3 regions of the Streptomyces sp. CA-294286 genome follow, and region 2 is predicted to be linked to each of the others. Evidence: riboswitches for the same ligand, from Rfam matches in the RefSeq annotation. Region 2 holds a riboswitch; each other region holds the start of a gene.
The links. Region 2 has a riboswitch for S-adenosylmethionine ahead of thrC (threonine synthase). Riboswitches for the same ligand answer to the same signal wherever they lie in the genome.
Positions count from the first base shown of each region.

Region 1: linked by a shared signal. The riboswitch ahead of ACQPZG_RS25355 (aminotransferase class V-fold PLP-dependent enzyme) and the one ahead of thrC (threonine synthase) in region 2 are both predicted to bind S-adenosylmethionine.
Region 3: linked by a shared signal. The riboswitch ahead of ACQPZG_RS06450 (hypothetical protein) and the one ahead of thrC (threonine synthase) in region 2 are both predicted to bind S-adenosylmethionine.

Region 1 is NZ_CP192005.1:4,668,981-4,675,782, reverse strand. Features, by position in the region: gene ACQPZG_RS25375 (NYN domain-containing protein) at 1-415, opposite strand, end outside; gene ACQPZG_RS25370 (hypothetical protein) at 488-733, opposite strand; gene ACQPZG_RS25365 (rhomboid family intramembrane serine protease) at 982-1,743, shown strand; gene ACQPZG_RS25360 (Lrp/AsnC family transcriptional regulator) at 1,740-2,021, shown strand; gene ACQPZG_RS25355 (aminotransferase class V-fold PLP-dependent enzyme) at 2,086-3,516, opposite strand; SAM riboswitch class IV at 3,752-3,869, opposite strand; gene trpD (anthranilate phosphoribosyltransferase) at 3,964-5,028, opposite strand; gene qcrB (cytochrome bc1 complex cytochrome b subunit) at 5,185-6,802, opposite strand, start outside.
Region 2 is NZ_CP192005.1:3,233,845-3,240,646, forward strand. Features, by position in the region: gene ACQPZG_RS19165 (alpha,alpha-trehalose-phosphate synthase (UDP-forming)) at 1-213, opposite strand, end outside; gene ACQPZG_RS19170 (hypothetical protein) at 244-501, opposite strand; gene ACQPZG_RS19175 (glucosyl-3-phosphoglycerate synthase) at 563-1,510, opposite strand; SAM riboswitch class I at 1,675-1,802, shown strand; gene thrC (threonine synthase) at 1,817-3,100, shown strand; gene ACQPZG_RS19185 (MoaD/ThiS family protein) at 3,130-3,405, shown strand; gene ACQPZG_RS19190 (cold-shock protein) at 3,818-4,021, shown strand; gene groL (chaperonin GroEL) at 4,378-6,000, shown strand; gene ACQPZG_RS19200 (alanine/glycine:cation symporter family protein) at 6,142-6,802, shown strand, end outside.
Region 3 is NZ_CP192005.1:263,666-270,467, forward strand. Features, by position in the region: gene ACQPZG_RS06420 (hypothetical protein) at 1-81, shown strand, start outside; gene ACQPZG_RS06425 (SAM-dependent methyltransferase) at 182-1,006, opposite strand; gene ACQPZG_RS06430 (DUF397 domain-containing protein) at 1,074-1,289, opposite strand; gene ACQPZG_RS06435 (helix-turn-helix domain-containing protein) at 1,412-2,272, opposite strand; gene ACQPZG_RS06440 (ATP-binding protein) at 2,511-3,029, shown strand; gene ACQPZG_RS06445 (hypothetical protein) at 3,026-3,451, shown strand; SAM riboswitch class IV at 3,483-3,590, shown strand; gene ACQPZG_RS06450 (hypothetical protein) at 3,641-4,012, shown strand; gene ACQPZG_RS06455 (thioesterase family protein) at 4,037-4,648, opposite strand; gene ACQPZG_RS06460 (TetR family transcriptional regulator C-terminal domain-containing protein) at 4,699-5,601, opposite strand; gene ACQPZG_RS06465 (AAA family ATPase) at 5,824-6,802, opposite strand, start outside.

The sequences.
Region 1 (6,802 bases), 1.4 Mb from region 2:
GGACCTCCTCGCCCGCGGCGGCCACCAGCTTCACCCAGCCCGCCGGGCGCAGCACGTAGGCCGCCGCCGCGACGTCGACGGGATCGGCCGCGGCGGGCGGCGACCCGGCCTCCAGCGCGCGCGTCAGCTCGGGCTGCGCCTCGCGCAGCCGCTCGCCGATCCGCTGCCGGAAGACCGGGGCGCTCTCCAGTGCGGCGGCCATCGCGTTGCCCGCGAACTTGGCACGCCGGCTGGGGGTGAACCGGGCGTACTGCCGCAACTGGGCGGGGAGTTCGGCGACGCTCAGACCGCCGAAGGCGTCCGAGACCAGCGTCACGACCCGCCGCCGCACCCCCTCGGGCAACGGGCCGTCGAGCACCTCTGCGGCGTCGTCGGCCGACCCGGCCGCCTCAGCGCCGCTCGCAGGCTCCACAATCCGTCACCCCATCACCTTCGCTACCCGCGGTGAGCGGGTACTGCCCTGCCGGGCCGCCCTCCCCTGGTCTCCCTAGGAGCCGGCGTCCGGCCTGTCCACCAATTCGATCTGATCCACCGCGTTGCACCAACGGCAGCGCACGGACTCGATGGTCTCACTGACCACCTCGCGTTCCTCGACCTTCGACTCCCCGGCCAGGTCCAGGTGGACGTACTCGACGACCTTGGACGAGCGGGTCACGTCGAAGCGCGTGAGATTTCCGCAGAGCGTGCAGCGCCACCGGGTCGCGGCAGTCGGCAGGGGAACCGTCGTCGTCATGCGTACCGTCCTCTTCCTTCGAAAATACGAGAAACTACGAAACCTGCGAACATCACGAACACGCCGGGCGTGTCCCGTACGTCGTTGCCGCGGTGCGCCGTCGAACTGCGGATACCCTGCGCGCAACCCTACGGCCTTACCGGTACCCCGCGCGGAGGGCAGCCGACCCTTGAGACCGGCGGCGCGGGCGGCGGGCCACCGGCGAGCCGGAACGCGCGGGGCGGCGGCGTTGCCGCATGCTCGACACCATGAGCAAGGTCACGGACAAGGCCCCCCGGCGGATCCCGGGCCTCGGCCCGCGCTGGCGGGCCCTCTCCCGCGCCCCCCTCGTGACGTACTCCGTGATCGGCGCCTGCTGTGTGGTGTTCCTGCTCGGCCCGGCCTCCGGCTTCAACCCGTCGTACGGCACGGGCGACGCGCTCCTCCTCGCGCAGGGCGCCTACTTCGAGCGCTGGGGCGTCGTCCCCGAGGAACTCGTACGGCTCGGCCCGCACGCCCTGCTGACCCCGCTCAGCGCCCTGTTCGTGCACGGCAACTGGCTCCACCTGCTGGGCAACATGCTCTTCCTGTACGTCTTCGGCGCGATGACCGAGGAGCGCATGGGGCGTCTGCACTACGCGCTCTTCTACGTCGTCACCGGCTACCTCGCGCTCGTGGTGTACGCCGTCGTGCACGCGTCCTCGACCGAGACGCTGGTCGGGGCGTCCGGCGCGATCTCCGCGGTGCTGGGCGCGTTCCTGTGCCTGTTCCCGCACGTGCGCGTCACCAGCGTCTTCCCCTTCCTCCTCTTCCTCCCGCTGCGCTTCCCGGCGTGGATCGTGCTGGTCTTCTGGTTCGTGCTCCAGTGGCTGGCCGCGCAGGGCCTGGGCACCGGGCCGGGCGTCGCGTATCTGGCACACGTGGTGGGCTTCGCGGGCGGATTCCTCTACGCGTGGGCGCGATTTCGCCGTACGGCTAGAGTGAGGTCCGCAGCAGCGCCACCGGCCACCGAGGGAGAAAGCCAGCCGTGATCACCGCGATCGTGCTCATCAAGACCAGCGTGGACCGGATCCCCGAGATCGCCGAGTCGATCGCCGCGCTGGACAGCGTCAGCGAGGTCTTCTCCGTCACCGGCACCTACGACCTGATCGCCATGGTGCGCGTCGGACGGCACGACGACCTGGCGGACATCATCCCCGGCTCGATCAGCAAGATCCCCGGCGTCGAGGCGACGGACACCCACGTCGCGTTCCGCACGTACTCGCAGCACGACCTGGAGGCCGCGTTCGCGATCGGCCTCGACGGCTGATTCCCGTACCCGACGACGGTGGCCGCCCCTCACCTGAGGGGCGGCCACCGTCGTTGCGGGCCGCTCAGACGGCGGGCACGCAACGCCCGTCCTCGGTGCGGTAGTTCCACCGCGCCCCGTTCGCCACGAGCTCCTTGACGGCTCGTACGAATCGCTCCACGTGCTCCTCGGGGGTGCCCGCGCCGAAGCTCACCCGGATCGCGTTCAGGGACCTCTCGCCCGGCCCGGCCTCGGGGGCGCCGCACTCGCCGACCTCCTGGGGGTCGCTGCCGAGCAGCGTGCGCACCAGCGGGTGGGCGCAGAACAGGCCGTCCCGCACCCCGATGCCGTACTCGGCGGAGAGCGCGGCGGCGAAGTGCGAGCTGTTCCAGCCGTCCACCACGAAGGAGAGGACGCCGACGCGCGGCGCCTCGTCGCCGAACAGCGAGAGCACCTTCACGGCGGGCACCTCCGCGAGCCCCTCGCGCACCGTGCGCACCAGCGCCTGCTCGCGCTCGACCAGCGCGTCGAACCCGGCCTCGGTGAGCGCCCTGCACGCGGAGGCGATGGCGTACACCCCGATCACGTTCGGCGAACCGGCCTCGTGACGTGCCGCGGAGGTGTGCCACTCGACGTCCACGCCGCCGTCCGCACGCCGTGCGACCTTCTTCGACGCGCCGCCGCCGGCCAGGTACGGCTCGGCCGCCCGGAGCCAGTCGGCCCGCCCGGCGAGCACCCCGGAGCCGAACGGCGCGTACAGCTTGTGCCCGGAGAAGGCCACCCAGTCGACGTCCAACTCCCGTACCGAGAGCGGGTGGTGAGGTGCGAGCTGGGCGGCGTCGAGCACGATCCGCGCACCGTGCGCGTGGGCGACGGCGGCGAGCTCGCGCACCGGCCAGATCTCCCCCGTGACGTTCGAGGCGCCCGTCACGCACACCAGCGCGGGGGCCGTGGAGCCCTCGCCGCCGCGCGCACGGGGCGCGGAGCCGGCGGCAGGGGCCCGGTCGGCGAGTGCGCGTTCCAGCGTCTGGACGGCCTGGGCGGGCGTGCGCGGCGCGTCCAGGTACGTCACCCGGGCGTCCTGCCAGGGCAGCAGCGACGCGTGGTGCTCGGTCTCGAAGACGAACACCTGGCAGTCGGCGGGCAGCGCGGAGGCCAGCAGGTTCAGCGAGTCGGTCGTCGAGCGGGTGAAGACCACCTGGTCGTCGTCCCGGCAGTCGAGGAACTCGGCGACCGTCACCCGGCTGTTCTCGAAGAGGTCGGTCGAGAGCTGCGACAGGTACCCGGCTCCCCGGTGCACGCTGCCGTAGTACGGGGCGTACGCCGCGACGTCGTCCCACACCCGTTGCAGCGCCGGGGCGCTCGCCGCGTAGTCGAGGGCCGCGTAGCCGACCTCGCCCCCGGTGACCAGGGGCACGGCCACGTCCCGTCCCAGGACGGGCAGCGGCGTCCCGCAGCAGGGCTCCCCGGAAGCGGCGGGGGCGGTGGCGGTGGCGACGGAGGACTGAGCGGGCATGACGAACTCCTGGCAGGACAAGGCGGAATGGCTTCGACAGGTCCCGCACGCCTGACGCAGGCTCATGTGCCGTGCGGCGTACGGGAGTTGCCTCGACGCACGGCCGTCACAGGGCCGCACGGAGGTGGTGAAGGTGGAACGGGGCCGAAGGGCCCTATCGCATTCGCTTGCTCACGAGACTGCTCCCTTGAGGACCAGGACCCCAGGGGCGCGCCACTCCGAAGGAGTGCGCAGGGGTCCGCGCTTGCCGTAGACCTCGCTGCCTACGACCTGGTCTTCACCCGGGGCACCCCGCCACGGACGGAGGGTTGCCGGACAGCGGGCCGGGGCCGTAGTCGCTGTCACTCATGACCTGTGCAGCATCTTGCCACACGATCCACGACGCGCAAGAGCGCGGTCCGCTCGTCGAGACGAACGGACCGCGCTCCGCGTCCGGGGCGCGGCGGGTCAGGCGTTGCTGGCCGCCACCCACCGCTCCAGCGCCCGCTGGGCGGCGCCGGAGTCCAGGGACTGTTCGGCCCGCTCGATCCCGGCGGCGATCTCCTCGCTCAGCGAGCCGCCGCCGGGGCCCAGGGCCACCAGCGCCGCGGCCGTGTTGAGCAGCACCGCGTCCCGCACGGGGCCCTTCTCGCCCGCCAGCAGCCGGCGTGCCACCTCCGCGTTGTACGACGCGTCCGCGCCCCGCAGCGCCTCCACGGGGACGATCTCCAGCCCGACGTCGCGCGGGTCGAAGGGCTCCTCGTGGACGGCCCCGTCGCGCACGACCCACACCCGGGACGTCGCGGTGGTGGTGAGCTCGTCCAGCCCGTCGTCGCCGCGGAAGACGAGCGCGGAGTTCCCCCGCTCGGCCAGGACGCCCGCCACGATCGGCGCCATCCTCGCGTCGGCGACGCCGACGGCCTGGGCGCGCACCCGGGCCGGGTTGGTGAGCGGGCCCAGGATGTTGAAGGTGGTCTGCGCGCCCAGCTCCCTGCGGGCCTTGGCGGCGTACCGCAGCGCGGGGTGGAACTTCACCGCGAAGCAGAAGGTGATGCCGGCCTCCTCGGCGACCTCCGCGACCCGCTGCGGCGTCAGGTCGAGGTTGACGCCCAGTTTCTCCAGCACGTCGGAGGAGCCGCTGGCGGAGGAGGCGGCCCGGTTGCCGTGCTTGACGACCTTCGCGCCCGTCCCGGCGATGACGATCGCGGACATGGTGGAGATGTTGACGGTCTTCGCCAGATCGCCGCCGGTGCCGACGATGTCGACACTGGGGCCCGGCACCTCGATGGTCCGGGCGTGCGCGTACATCGCCCGTACCAGCCCCGTCACCTCCTCGACGGTCTCGCCCTTGGCGCGCAGCGCGACCGCGAAGCCGGCGATCTGCGCGTCGGTGGCCTCGCCGCTCATGATGCGGTCCATGGCCCAGGCGGTGTCGTCGGCACCGAGGTGCTCACCGCGCAACAGAGGGTTGAGAATGCCCGGCCAGCCGCGGGCCGCCACGCTGTCGCCGCCAACGGGGGTCACCATGTTCATGGTCCGCTCCAGGGTCCACGAGCCGGTCAAGGCTGCCGATAGGGGTGGGCCCCACCCTATCCAGCCCCGGGGACAGCGAAGAGCCCCGTCCGTACGTCGGACGGGGCTCCTGCTGTGGCGAACAGTTCCGGGCCGCGGGCGCGGCCCGGCCGGGGATCAGTGGTGGCCGTGGCCGCTGGTGATCTCCTTGTACTCCTCGGCGGTGGGCTTGGGAACCTGGTTGCCCTCGCCGTACATGCCCTTGCTGAGCTTGGCGCGCAGCTTCTGGGTCGGTCCCACCTTGCGCTCGACGCCGTTCTCGTCCACGGAGGGACCGATCTCGGCCGGCGCGTACTGCTCGTGCGCCGTGAGCGTGTGCAGCTGGTCCTGGCCGAGCGGCTCGTGGATCTCGACGAACTCACCGTGCGGCAGCCGCTTGATGATGCCGGACTCGCGTCCGTGCAGCACCTTCTCGGCGTCCCTGCGCTGGAGACCCATGCAGATCCGCTTGGTGATGATGAACGCCAGGACCGGACCGGCGAAGAAGCCGATGCGCACGAACCAGGTGATCGAGTTGATCGACAGGTGGAAGTGCGTGGCCCACAGGTCGTTTCCACCGCCGACGAGGCCGATGAAGTAGACCGTGATCCAGGCGACGCCGAAGCCGGTGCGGGTCGGGCTGTTGCGGGGGCGCTGCGCGATGTGGTGCTCGCGCTTGTCCCCGGTGACCCAGGACTCCAGGAAGGGCCACACCGCGATGACGGCGAGGATCAGACCGAAGAGCGTCAGCGGGATGAACACGCCCAGGGCCAGCGTGTGACCCCAGAGGTTGATCTCCCAGCCCGGCATGACACGCACCAGACCCTCGGCGAAGCCCATGTACCAGTCGGGCTGGGCGCCGGTGGACACCTGGTCCGGACGGTACGGGCCGAGCGCCCACACCGGGTTGATCGTGAACAGCGCCGAGATCATCGCGATGACACCGAAGACCAGGAAGAAGAAGCCTCCGGCCTTGGCCATGTAGACGGGCAGCAGCGGCATGCCGACGACGTTGTTGTTCGTGCGGCCGGGGCCCGCGAACTGTGTGTGCTTGTGGTAGAAGACCAGGATCAGGTGGGCCACCATCAGGCCGAGCATGATGCCCGGCAACAGCAGGATGTGGACCGAGTAGAACCTGGCGACCATGTCGTGGCCGGGGAACTCGCCGCCGAACAGGAACATCGAGATGTACGTGCCGACGACCGGCACGGACAGGATCGCGCCCTGCGTGAAGCGGACACCGGTGCCCGACAGCAGGTCGTCCGGGAGCGAGTAGCCGGTGAAACCGGTGAACATGCCCAGGACGAACAGCAGGAAGCCGAACAGCCAGTTGACCTCGCGCGGCTTGCGGAAGGCACCCGTGAAGAAGACGCGCATCATGTGCACGAACATCGCCGCGAGGAAGATCAGCGCGGCCCAGTGGTGGATCTGCCGGATCAGCAGACCGCCGCGGACGTCGAAGCTGATGTCCAGCGTCGACGCGTAGGCCTCCGTCATGCGGATGCCGTGCATCGGCGCGTACGAGCCGTGGTACACGATCTCGTTCATCGACGGGTGGAAGAACAGCGTCAGGTACACACCCGTGAGGATGATGATGAGGAAGCTGTACATGCAGATCTCGCCGAGCATGAAGGACCAGTGGTCCGGAAAGATCTTGCGCATGTTGGCCTTGGCGAGGGAGTAGATCCCCAGCCGGCCGTCCGCCCAGTCGGCGACCCGCTCACCGGCGGGGGCCTTCTGCTGCGGCGTGGATTCG
Region 2 (6,802 bases):
CACCGCCTCCCGGTCGCCCTCCCCGAGCGCCGAGCACACCCACAGCGCGTCCGCGTCCGGGCCGATCGCGGAGAGTCCGGAGACCAGGCCGCCGCCGCCGCGCTTGGCGGTCAGCTCGCCGTCGTCACCGAGGGTGTACGACACCGGGCCGCGGTTGGACGCGACGAGGATCTGGGCCTTGTGGGTCTGGGCATGGTCGTGCGCGGAGGTCATGTGGCGAAACCTAGCCGGTAAAGGTTCCCCTCAAACGTGCGTACGGCACCCCGCCCGCCGTGAGCACGGCCTGCGCCGGCTCCGTACGGACGCGGCCCCCAGCGCGCCGAGGCCCGCGAGGGCCGCCGTGCCCCCGGTGGCCAGCCACAGTTCCCGGTGGTCGGGGTCGCTGCGGGCAGGCTGTCCGGGCATCCCGGGCTCGTGGGCGGACGCGAGCGGAGCGGCGGCCATCAGCGCGGTGGCGGCGAGAAGGACACCGGACGTGCGGAGAGGGCGGAGGAGACGCATGGGGCGACCATCGGACACGGAGCGTGACGGGCGCGGTCACGCCACGCGAGCCCACCCGCGATTACGCCGCATGCCGCGCCTCGTACTCGGCGATCTCCCGCATCGGCGGCCGTTCCTCGGCGTCCACGGGGTGGGTGCGGGGGACGAAGACGCCGTCCGCACGCTCGAACTGGGTCAGCGACGGGCGCAGCAAGTGACCGCGGGAGAGGCGCAGTTGCGCGGTGCGGTAGATGGCGGCGGCCATCCGGCCCAGTGCCTGGCCGTCCTGGTGGCGGTGGACGCGGACGCCCACGTCGACCTGGGCGAGGGCGTCGAGGCCGACAGTGTGCAGCGAGTCGATGAGGAGGCCGATCTCGACCCCGTACCCGACGGGGAAGGGCAGGCGCTCCAGGAGTGAGCGGCGGACCGCGTACTCGCCGCCCAGCGGCTGGACGAAACCGGCCAGCAGCGGCCAGTGCAGGTTGAGCAGCGGGCGGGCCATCAGCTCGGTGACCCGGCCGCCCTGACCGGCTGCCCCGTCCAGCGGACGGTCGTACGTCGCCTTGACGAACTGCACGTCCGGTTCGGTGAGCAGCGGGCCGACGATCCCCGACACGAACGACGCGTCGAAGTCCCTCAGGTCCGCGTCCACGAAGCAGACGACGTCGCCGCCGGTGACCAGCAGGGAGCGCCACAGCACCTCGCCCTTGCCCGGCACGGCCGGAAGGCGCGGCAGGACGTCGTCCCGGTGGACGACCCGGGCCCCGGCGTCGGCCGCCGCCCGCGCCGTTCCGTCCGAGGAACCGGAGTCGATCACGACCAGTTCGTCCACCAGGGGGGCCCGCGGGCCCATCAGGTCGCGGCGGATCGCGGTCACGATCGCCCCGACCGTCGCCTCCTCGTCGAGTGCGGGCAGGACGACGCTGACGGTGGTGCCGCGGGCCGCCTTCGCGGCGAGCAGCCACTCCAACGGGCGGTCGGCAGCCGCCCACGACCGCGTGCCCAGCCAGCGCTCCACCTCTTCCAGCACCTCTGCACTCCCGATTCTGTGATCCATCTCGCGTTCCGGACGACTGTCTCAAGCCCCCGGGGGTTCGGTTACAGTCTTGAACAACGCGGACGACCGGCGCATGCCGGGGTCGTCGGCGCCCACAAACACCCGGCCCGCTCACGCGGGGCAATCCGGAGTCACAGCGCTCATCCAGAGGGACTGAGGGAAACGGCCCGTCGAAGTCCCGGCAACCCCCCTGCCGACCGCGAGGTCAGGCCGGGAAGGTGCCAATTCCGTCTCGCGGCGAAAGCCGTCGCGGGGAAGATGAGGAAGGACCTCGCCATCATGGCTGTGCAGACCACCGAAGCCACCACCACCGTCGACCTCGGCCCCGCCGCGGCCCTCTCCTGCCGCGAGTGCGGAGAGCGCTTCGAGCTCGGCCCGATCTTCGCCTGTCAGCTCTGTTTCGGCCCGCTGGAAGTCGCCTACGACCTGCCCGCCGAGGGCCCCGAGGAGCTGCGCAAGCGCATCGAGGCCGGTCCGGACAACATCTGGCGCTACGCCCCCCTGCTGCCCGTCCCGGCCGACGTCGCCGAGAAGCCCAGCCTGAACCCCGGCTTCACCAAGCTGGTCAAGGCCGACAACCTGGCCCGCGAGCTGGGCGTCACCGGCGGCCTGTACGTCAAGGACGACTCGGGCAACCCGACGCACTCCTTCAAGGACCGCGTCGTCGCCATCGCCGTCGAGGCCGCCCGCGCCTTCGGCTTCACCACCCTCTCCTGCTCCTCCACCGGCAACCTGGCCGGAGCCGTCGGCGCCGCCGCCGCGCGGGCCGGCTTCCGCTCCTGCGTGTTCATCCCGCACGACCTGGAGCAGGGCAAGGTCGTCATGGCCGCCGTGTACGGGGGCGAGCTGGTCGGCATCGAGGGCAACTACGACGACGTGAACCGCTTCTGCTCCGAGCTGATCGGCGACCCGCTCGGCGAGGGCTGGGGCTTCGTCAACGTCAACCTGCGCCCCTACTACGGCGAGGGGTCCAAGACCCTGGCGTACGAGATCTGCGAGCAGCTCGGCTGGCGGCTGCCGGACCAGATCGTCGTCCCGATCGCCTCCGGTTCGCAGCTCACGAAGATCGACAAGGGTCTTCAGGAGCTGATCGGGCTGGGTCTGGTGGAGGACAGGCCGTACAAGATCTTCGGTGCCCAGGCGGAAGGCTGCTCGCCGGTCTCCACCGCGTACAAGGCCGGGCACGACGTCGTGAAGCCCCAGAAGCCGAACACCATCGCCAAGTCCCTCGCCATCGGCAACCCGGCGGACGGCCCGTACGTCCTGGACATCGCCCGCCGCACCGGCGGCGCCGTCGAGGACGTGAACGACGAGCAGGTCGTCGACGCGATCAAGCTTCTGGCCCGTACGGAAGGGATCTTCGCGGAGACCGCCGGCGGAGTGACCGTCGGCGTCACGAGGAAGCTCATCGAGGCCGGGCTGCTGGACCCGACGCTCACCACCGTCGTGCTCAACACGGGCGACGGCCTCAAGACGCTGGACGCGGTGGCGCCGACCACCGGCCCCTCCGCGACCATCCGCCCGAGCCTGGAGGCGTTCCGCGACGCCGGCCTGGCCCGCTGAACCACCCCCGTACCGGAAGGCTGAACACCATGAGCGTCAAGGTCCGCATCCCCACCATCCTGCGCACGTACACCGGCGGCGAGGCCGAGGTCGCCGCCGAGGGCGCCACCCTCGCCGAGGTCATCGCCGACCTGGAGAAGAACCACGCGGGCATCGCCGCCCGCGTCCTGGACGACCAGGGCAAGCTGCGCCGCTTCGTGAACGTGTACGTGAACGACGACGACGTGCGCTTCGAGAGCGGCCTCCGGACGCCGACGCCGGACGGCGCGGGCGTCTCCATCATTCCCGCCGTCGCCGGCGGCTGAGCCGTACAACTGGCCGCACACCACCTCCGGTTGCCCCCTTCGCTCACAAGCGGAGGGGGCAATTCCGTAGGGTTGAAAGGGGTAGAGTAGGGGAAGCCCCGGTCGCCGCCCATGCCCCGTGCATATGAGAAGGCGACAAGATGCGGCGCGCGTGTTCGAGCCTTTTGCTGCCGATGCGCACAGTATGTCCGGCCCGACTTGCCCTGGAATATGGCCAGTTGACCGATCCGAGTGTTCGGCCCTGCCCAGAATTCACGTCCGATTGGCCTGTTGCAGAGGGCAGTTGGGCGGATACATTCAGCCGCGGTCGACGCGCTACGGCGCACACCTTCCACTCCTGTCGGAAGGTGGGGTCTGACCCGGGGCCGCGAAGTGCGGTCCCGCGCAAGGGCCAGTAATAGGGGAGTTAGGCATGGCTCAGGGCACCGTCAAGTGGTTCAACGCGGAGAAGGGGTACGGCTTCATCGCGGTCGACGGTGGTGCGGATGTTTTCGTCCACTACAGCGCGATCCAGATGGACGGCTACCGCACCCTTGAAGAGGGTCAGCGAGTCGAGTTCGAGATCTCGCAGGGCCAGAAGGGTCCGCAGGCGGACATGGTCAAGCTCGCCGTCTGATCTCGGCGCGATCGGCCACCGACGCACTCACCAGCACTCACGCACGCAGGGCCCGCACCCCGTCACCGGGGTGCGGGCCCTGCGTGCGTCCGGCCCACGAGGTGCCGCGACCCCCGGATCCGTGGTAGTCGCTTGCACTCTCCTATGCCGAGTGCTAATCATTGGCGTTAGCACTCTCCCCGTGAGAGTGACAGAAACTTGGACCAGGTAGGTGAGGTCCGAGGGGCGTGGGGGTAAGGATTCCCCCGCGCTCCCGGGCCGTCCGTCGCGGGCGCCGACCACCGGTCCGAAGAAATCCTCCCCCAAGCTCTTGAGGAGCAGGGGGTGCCCCCTACGTCCTGGGAGGACCACTTCACATGGCCAAGATCATCGCGTTCGACGAGGAGGCCCGTCGCGGCCTCGAGCGTGGCATGAACCAGCTCGCCGACGCCGTCAAGGTCACCCTTGGCCCCAAGGGCCGCAACGTCGTCCTTGAGAAGAAGTGGGGCGCGCCCACGATCACCAACGACGGCGTCTCCATCGCCAAGGAGATCGAGCTCGAGGACCCGTACGAGAAGATCGGCGCCGAGCTGGTCAAGGAAGTCGCGAAGAAGACCGACGACGTCGCCGGTGACGGCACGACGACCGCGACCGTCCTGGCCCAGGCCCTGGTCCGCGAGGGTCTGCGCAACGTAGCCGCCGGCGCGAACCCGATGGCCCTCAAGCGTGGCATCGAGAAGGCCGTCGAGGCCGTCTCCGCCGCCCTGCTGGAGCAGGCGAAGGATGTCGAGACCAAGGAGCAGATCGCTTCGACGGCCTCCATCTCCGCCGCCGACACCCAGATCGGCGAGCTCATCGCCGAGGCGATGGACAAGGTCGGCAAGGAAGGCGTCATCACGGTCGAGGAGTCGCAGACCTTCGGCCTGGAGCTTGAGCTCACCGAGGGCATGCGCTTCGACAAGGGCTACATCTCGGCGTACTTCGCCACCGACATGGAGCGCATGGAGTCGTCCCTGGACGACCCGTACATCCTCATCGTCAACTCGAAGATCGGCAACGTGAAGGACCTCCTTCCGCTGCTGGAGAAGGTCATGCAGTCCGGCAAGCCGCTGCTGATCATCGCCGAGGACGTCGAGGGCGAGGCGCTCTCCACGCTGGTCGTCAACAAGATCCGCGGCACGTTCAAGTCCGTCGCCGTCAAGGCCCCGGGCTTCGGCGACCGCCGCAAGGCCATGCTGAACGACATCGCCATCCTCACGGGCGGCACGGTCATCTCCGAGGAGGTCGGCCTCAAGCTGGAGAACGCCGGTCTCGACCTGCTCGGCCGCGCCCGCAAGGTCGTCATCACCAAGGACGAGACGACCATCGTCGACGGCGCCGGTGACAGCGACCAGGTTGCCGGTCGCGTCAACCAGATCCGTGCCGAGATCGAGAACAGCGACTCGGACTACGACCGCGAGAAGCTCCAGGAGCGCCTGGCGAAGCTGGCCGGCGGCGTGGCCGTCATCAAGGCCGGTGCCGCCACCGAGGTCGAGCTCAAGGAGCGCAAGCACCGCATCGAGGACGCCGTTCGCAACGCGAAGGCCGCCGTCGAAGAGGGCATCGTCGCCGGTGGTGGCGTCGCCCTCCTCCAGGCCTCGGCCGTCTTCGACAAGCTGGAGCTCACCGGCGACGAGGCGACCGGCGCCAACGCCGTGAAGCTCGCGCTGGAGGCCCCGCTCAAGCAGATCGCCGTCAACGGTGGTCTTGAGGGCGGCGTCGTCGTGGAGAAGGTCCGCAACCTGCCCATCGGTCACGGCCTGAACGCCGCCACCGGTGAGTACGTCGACATGATCGCCGAAGGCATCCTGGACCCGGCGAAGGTCACGCGCTCCGCCCTCCAGAACGCCGCGTCGATCGCCGCGCTGTTCCTCACCACCGAGGCCGTCATCGCCGACAAGCCCGAGAAGGCCGGCGCCGCCGCCCCGGGCGGCATGCCGGGCGGGGACATGGACTTCTGAGTCCAGCTCCCTCTGCTTGACGCAGTAGGCAGGTCCACTGGGGCGGTATCCCTTCGGGGTGCCGCCCCAGTGGCGTATCCGACGGGCATTCAGAAGGTTTCGGTTGGATAAACCCGGCCATAGATGCGCAAGCTGTGCCCCATGGGAAACCTGGACTCATTCATCATCGACGTCAACGACGTCTTCTGGAGCTATCTGCTCATCCCGCTCGTGATCGGCGCGGGCCTCTACTTCACGTTCCGTTCGAAGGTCGTCCAGCTGCGGATGTTCCCGGAGATGATCCGGGTGCTGGGCGACAAGGCGCTGCCCGACGCACGCGGACGGAAGTCCGTGTCGTCCTTCGGGGCCTTCACCATCTCGGCGGCGGCCCGGGTCGGTACGGGGAACATCGCGGGCGTCGCGGCGGCCATCACGCTGGGCGGGCCCGGCGCGGTGTTCTGGATGTGGGTGATGGCGACGGTGGGCGCGGCGTCCGCGTTCGTGGAGTCCGCGCTCGCCCAGCTGTACAAGGTGCGGGACTACGACGGCACGTACCGTGGCGGGCCCGCGTACTACATGCAGCGGGGCCTGGGGAAGCGGTGGCTGGGCGTGCTGTTCGCCGTCACCATCACGCTCACCTTCGGCTTCGTCTTCAACGCGGTGCAGGCCAATACGATCGTCTCGGTGGTCGGCGGGTCCTTCGGCGGCGACGCCCCGTGGCGGGAGCCGGTGATCGGCGTGGTGCTGGCGGTCCTGCTCGGCCTGGTGGTCTTCGGCGGCGTACGGCGCATCAGCAACGTCACGCAGGTCCTGGTGCCCGTGA
Region 3 (6,802 bases), 3.0 Mb from region 2:
CTGGCCGCGCTGACGGGCCTGGCGGGGTATGCGCTGACGCGAGGTGCGGGGCGCCCCTCACGAGTGCCTCCGTCCGCCTGACGGCCACTCAGCACGCCGGTGGCGCGGGGGGATTCGGGACCCTCGCGCCACCTGCCGGGCCGGGCGTCCGGCGACTGTCCGCGCGCCGCCTCGCAACCGCTCAGACCTTGCGGGCCACGCCCACCCAGCCCGGGATCGGGTCGTCGCCGGCGACCGGGACGGGCTCGCCCAGTTCCGGTCGCCATTCGGCGGACAGGGAGACGCCGGGCTCGACCAGTTCGTAGCCCTCGAAGAAGCGGGCGACCTGTTCGCGGGTGCGCGGCTGGAGGGTCAGGCCGCGCGCCTTGTACATGGCGGCGGCCTTGTCCGCACCCTCCGGGTCGAAGTCGCGGGCGACGTGCGTCAGGACGAGGTAGCTGCCGCTCGCCAGGCGGTCCATGAGGCTGCGCACGATGTCGTAGGCACCCTCCTCGTCGCCGATGAAGTGCAGCAGCGCGACCAGGGAGAGCGCGAGGGGACGCTCGAAGTCGAGGGTCTTTCCCGCGTGTTCGAGGATCGCCGCGGGTTCGCGGGCGTCGGCCTGGATGTACTCCGTGGCGCCCTGCGGGGTGCTGCGCAGGAGGGCTTCCGCGTGGGCGAGCACGATGGGGTCGTTGTCGCAGTAGACGATGCGCGCGTCGGGGGCGATGCCCTGAGCGACCTGGTGGAGGTTGGGTTCGGTGGGGATCCCGGTTCCGATGTCGAGGAACTGGCGGACGCCGTTCTCGGCGAGCCAGCGGGTGGCCCGGTGCATCACCGCGCGGTTGACGCGGGCCATGTCCCGTCCGCGTGGATCGAGTTGCAGGAGCTGCTTGGCCATCTCCTCGTCGACCGGGTAATTGTCCTTCCCGCCGAGGAACCAGTCGTACATCCGGGCCGGGTGCGGCTTGCTGGTGTCGATCACGACGGATGCGGAGCTGCCGGTGGTGCGGTCCTGCCCGGTCATGGTTCTCTCCTCGGAGTCACGTGGCACAAGGGAAGGCGGGTGTGCGGGGGCATCGGACGGTACCGCGTCACGTCAGCAGAAAGTCCGCCTTGCCGGACTTCGCCCCCTGGATGAAGGCGGCGATCTCGCCGGGGGTGTAGATGAGCGCGGGGCCTTCGGGGTCGGCCGACTGGCGTATGGCGACCCGGCCGTCGGCGAGCTTCATGGTTTCGACGCAGTTGCCGCCGTTGCCGCCGCTCCAGGGCTTGGACCAGCCCTCGGCGGGCAGGTCGCCGGCGGGCATGCCGTTGTAGATGCGGTGGCCCGGCCGGTGGTCCGCACGCCGTTCGGAGCGGCGGTCGGCAGCGCGGTCGGCCGGACGGTCGACGCCGCGGCCGGCACGGGGGGTGCGGGACATTGTGGGGTTCAGAGCTCCTTGCGGAAATCCGCGAGGATCTCCTTGGTGCGTGGTGCGGTGGCGGCCTGCGCCGCCATGCGGTCCATGACTTCGAGGTGGGTCGCCACTTCGAGGCGCGCGTCGAGGTACACGGCGCCCGTCAGGTACTCGCTGTAGACCATGTCGGGGAGTTCCGGCACGGCGAACCGGAACAGGACGAAGGGCCCGTACGTACCCGGGTGCGGCCCGGCGGCGAACTCCGCGAGCTGCAGGGTGACGTGCGGCAGGTCGGCCACGTCGAGGAGCCGGTCCAGCTGGGCGCGCATCACGTCCGGGCCGCCCGCCGGACGGCGCAGCACCGTCTCGTCCATGATCGCCCACAGGGTCGGGGCATTGGGTCCCGTGAGCAGCGCCTGGCGTTCCATGCGCAGGGCGACGTGCCGTTCCACGTCCTCGGGGCGGGTCTGGCCGATGGCGCCGGTACGCATGACCGCGCGGGCGTAGTCCTCGGTCTGGAGCAGTCCCGGTACGAAGTGCGGGTCGTAGGACCTGACGAGGGAGGCGGCGCCCTCCAGGCTCACGTACATGCTGAACCAGTCGGGCAGGATCGAGTGGAAGCGCTGCCACCAGCCGGGCCGGTTGGCCTCCTGGGTCAGCTCGACGAAGGCGTCGCAGTCCTCGTCGCTGCTTCCGTACGCCTTGAGCAGCAGCTGCACGTAGGGGATCTTGAGGGTGACCTCGGCGGTCTCCATCCGGCGGACGGTCGCAGGTGCGACGTGCAGCACCTTGGCCGCCTGGTCGCGCGTCATGCCCGCGCGTTCGCGCAGGTCTTGGAGCCGCTTGCCGAGCACGACCTGTCCGACGGTCGGGGCGGACCGCGGTTCACTCATCGATAGCCTCCCCGTAACTGACCGTGACTGATTCGGCGTTGTGCTCTACGTGCTGTTGCGAAGCAGTGTGCCACGCGTTCTCGATCTCCGAAACGGCACTCTGAAATTTTCAGAGTGCCTCTTGCCAAGTGAAGTGGACAGAGGGAGAGTTGCACCGTGAACTGGTTCATGCGGCTGCCGCGCACCGCACCGGGGGAGGCGGTGTGCGGCGGCCGCTCCCCATGGTGAGGATGCGGTCGTGGTACCTGGCTCCACGCTCTTTCCCCAGGTCATGGGCCCGCATCAAGGGGCTCGTGTCCGGCGGTACGGTTTCGCCCTGCCCGCATGTCCGGAGTCCGTCGTACGCGCACGGCATCTGACGACCGACCGGCTGGCCTACTGGGGCCTGTTCGGACAGCTGGGCGACACGGCGGCCCTGGTCGTCTCGGAACTGGTCACCAATGCGGTGATCCACACGGCGAGCGAGCGGTTCCGCTGTGAACTCACCGACAGCGAAGGGCGGCTGAGGATCTCCGTCCACGACGAGGGCGCGTGCCCGGAGGGGCCGCATCTGGACCGCTCGGCGCGGGCCGCGAGCGAGTCGACCGCGAGCGAGCACGGGCGCGGCCTGCTGCTCGTCGACGCGGTGTGCGACACCTGGGGCTCGCAGGAGCACGAGGGTCCCGGTCCGGACGGCGGACGTACCGTGTGGGCGGAACTCACCCACGGCTGTTCCCCCCGGGACGAAGCGGTCACGTCCGGCAGCGGGCCGCGATGAGCCACCGTCTCGCCGACCGGCTGACCCGGATGCGCCGCACCGGTGCGGGTAGCGGTGCGGGCGGCCCGTCCCGTCTGCTGCTGCCGCCCGCCCTCGACCACACCCCGCTCGGCTGCGACGCGGTGGGGCTGCCCGCCCACTACGGGCAGCGGCTGCTGGACCAGCTGTCCCGGCCGGGCTGTGTGTTCGCCGACGGGGACCTGTGGTGGTGGATCGTCCCCTCCGGTTCCGACCTCGGCCTGCCCTGGCCGGACCCCGCGCGGTACGCGGCGGAGGCGCGCGTCCCGGCCTCCCGGCCCCGCCTCGTCCACACGCCGCAGGGCCCGGCCCCCTACACCCCGCCCATCCCCCTCTACCTGATGGTCTGCCGCCTGGCGGGAACGGCGCCGGCCTGGTCGGACGGCCTGACGGCACCTGCCTGACCTGCGCTTTTGCTCTGTTACGGTGTGCGCGGGTCACGAGTTCCAGCGTCAAGCCCCGGCTCGCTGGACGGCATCCCGCCCGCTGCGGGTGCCCCGGGTGACGACCCGCCCCGTCGCGCTGCACGGGGAACGGCGGATCACCGGGGCTGCGGCGCCGGGGTCCATGACAGGCGGAGGCATCACCGCACCATGGAATCCATCCCCTCTCCCGGCCCCGCGCGCGTGCCGCAGGGCCCGTGCCGCAGGTACTCGCCCGGCCACCACGTGCACTGGATCCAGGCCCGCAAGTGCTGCGAGGAGCCCGGCGAGCTGCACGAGCTGCTGCTGTCGGCGGCCGATGTGCGGGACGACGGCTGGGTCACCCTGTACGAGGTCGACGGCCGGCTCGGCCACCGGTTCCGCGCCTGGTACCACCGCCCCGACCAGCTGCGCACGAAACTCCGCGCCCATCAGGGCCTCGTCCGCTGGCAGCCGCGCTGGAAGCTGCTGTGGCTGTCGGTTCCCGGCAGCGCGGCGAACACCCTCATGTACCTGGCGCCGGACGGGCCCAGCCGCTGCTGAACAGGGCGGACCGCACGGACGCGCTCAGGCGTGCGGGTCCGCGACGGCGCCGATCGAGCGTCCCGCCCAGGACGGGGCGTCCTCGGTGAGGGACTCCAGCCGCTGCCTGATGGCCCCCGGAAAGGGGGTGGCGCCTTGCGCCCGCCGGTCGACGTGGACGGCGAGGACCTCGGTGGTGGCCACCGGCTCGGCCTCGGTCGGCAGGGTCGCGGGGGACGCCTCCACCGCGCCTTCGATGCCGTGGGTCCCGGCGACCGCCTCCACGTTCCTGACCCCGTCGAGGACGAACAGTTCGTGCGCGTAGCGGACCTTCTCCGCGGCGGCGCCCAGGACCCGGGTGCGGACGGCGAGCCGGGCGCCCTCGGGGACGTCGCCCAGGAACCGCAGGTGCGTCTCGACCGTGCGGAGGGCGCAGCCGGTGGACTCCCGGTAGCCCCCGTGCAGCCCCGTCTCGATCATCATGGCGTCGGTGGCGTAGCCGAAGACGAGAACGGCGAAGGCGTCGCTCATCAGTCCGTTGTGGTCGATCCACTCGGGCCGGACGGTGTGGTGGACCAGCGGCAGGCAGTCGACCACCGGCACCTCGGCGGTATCGGTGACGTCAGCGATGTCGGCCGGGCCGGCGTCCTGGTTCACGGACATGCGTGTCTCCTTGTGCGGATGGGGGGTCGGCGGGTTGCGGAACGTCAGGAGGCCGGCCGGGCCAGGGTCGCCGCCACGTGTCCGAGCAGGGCCGCATGCATGTCCTCGGCGGTGGTGGAGCCCGGCGCGGGCGCGTCCGGCGCGGCGGCCAGGACCTGGGCGGCGAGCCCGTCGACGAGCGCGGTCAGGCCGAGGGCGGCGGCGCACGGGTCGGCGTCGGGCCGGAAGACGCCCTGCTCGACTCCGCGTCGTACGACGTCGGCGACGGTCTCCCGCCACTGCCGGTAGTACTCGCCGTGCAGGCGCCCCACGGCGGTGGACCGTGCCGCCTCGGCCCACAGGTCGAGCCGGACGCGCCACCTGCGGCGTTGCTGCTCGTCGTAGGGGGTCTGGAGCTCGATGAGCCGGCGCAGTTCGTCGGCGGCGTCCCGTGCTCCGGCCGTGCGGGCGGCCCGGCGGGCGGTGTCCTCGTCCATGCACCGGCGCACGGCTGCTTCGAGCAGGTCGCCACGGGCGGGGAAGTGGTAGTGGATCGCGGCGGTGCTGGTGGCGCAGGCCGCGGCGATGTCGGCGACGCGGACGGCGTGGTAGCCGTGCTCGGCGATCAGCCGGACGGTCTCGCGCACGATCTGTCGGGGCCGCCCGCCGTCGGGAACGGCGGCGGCGGTCGCGACCCGGACGCGCCGTCCCTGAGCCGCTCCCCCGGGGGCGCGGGCCGCTCCCAGCAGCCAGGCGGCGTCGGCCCCCGCGGTGTCGGCGATGCGGGCCAGTTCCGCGGCGGTGAAACGGCGGGTGCCGCCCAGCGAGCGGGACAGCTTGGAGGGGTCCATGGCGATCCGTCGGGCGAACTCCCGCTGACTGACCCCCGCGGCTTCGACGACCTGCCGCACCCGGTCGGCCACGGCGGACGCGCTGCCTGCCCGCGGCTCGGCCGCTTCGTGGTCCATGGCCAGTCACCGTACCCACGCGTTGAGCCGACCTCAACACCGGGCCGCTGCCACGTGCACGGAGTACCCCTGACCCCACCGTCAGCCGGGTGCACGGCGCGGAGCCTTGCGCACGGGGGTGACGCAGCCGTCACCTGTGGCTCTCGTGCCCGCTCCGCAACTCGGCAATCGTCCCGGGCACGACAGCGACACCCGGCCGCGGGCCCCGGTGTCGGCGAGCCGTCACAGGTTCGCCAGCGCCAGGTCCGCGGTCGCCACCAGCCCGTCCGCTCCGCAGGCCCTGGCCAGGCTCCGGCCCCTTTCCAGTTCCGTACGGGAGCGGGCGGCGACGCCCCACTCGACGCGGGCGGCTGCGTGCTCGTACTTGCACGGTGAGGCTTCCAGGCACCGGACGGCCTGCCGGAGCAGTTCGGCGGCGTCGGGCCCTTCGGTCAGTGCGGCCTGGCAGCGCAGGGCTTCGCCGATCGCCGTGTACGTACCGAACCGTTCGGCCCGTCGGCGGGCGAAGGCGGCCAGCTCGGCGGCCCTGGCCGGGTCCTCCGGGGCCACCGCGCGTGCCAGGTCGACGGCCCACGGCGTCATCACCGGGTTGTAGCGGCCCCGGCGCGTCAACGCCGCCCCGGCAGCCTCCAGTTCCGCGACGGCCTCCTTGGTGCGGCCCAGTGCGAGCAGCAGCCGGCCGCGTACCGAAGGGGCGTCGGGTACGACGATCGTGGAGGGGTAGGGCGGACCGAAACCGAAGTCCTCGGCGACCTCGCGGGCCTGCTGGACGTGCCCGCGGGCCAGGAGGGTGTCGATGAGCATGCAGGCGGCGTCCCAGTGCATGGGCAGGCCCTTGCCCACCTGGGCGGCCAGCCGCAGGCTCTCCCGGAGGTCCCTCTCCGCCCGCTCCAGGTTGCCGCGCCTGCGCTGGAGGTAGCCGGTGAGCGCGTTCGCGAAGGCGAGGTGGCCGCCGCTCCAGCCCGCAGCGGTGAACGCCTCCCGGGCCTCGGTGAACAGGGCGTCCGCACGGTCGAGTCGGTCGGCGAAGGTGTAGCCGAGGGCGAGCAGCGCGAGCGGTTCGAAGCCCCAGGTGGTGTCGGTCCACCGCAGTCCGGCCGGGAGGCTCCCGTTGACCAGGGCGCGGTCGCCGGTGCTCACCGCGACCTGGGCGTCCTCGCCGGACGCCGTCGCGTCGAAGGCGCGGAGCATCAGCAGCACC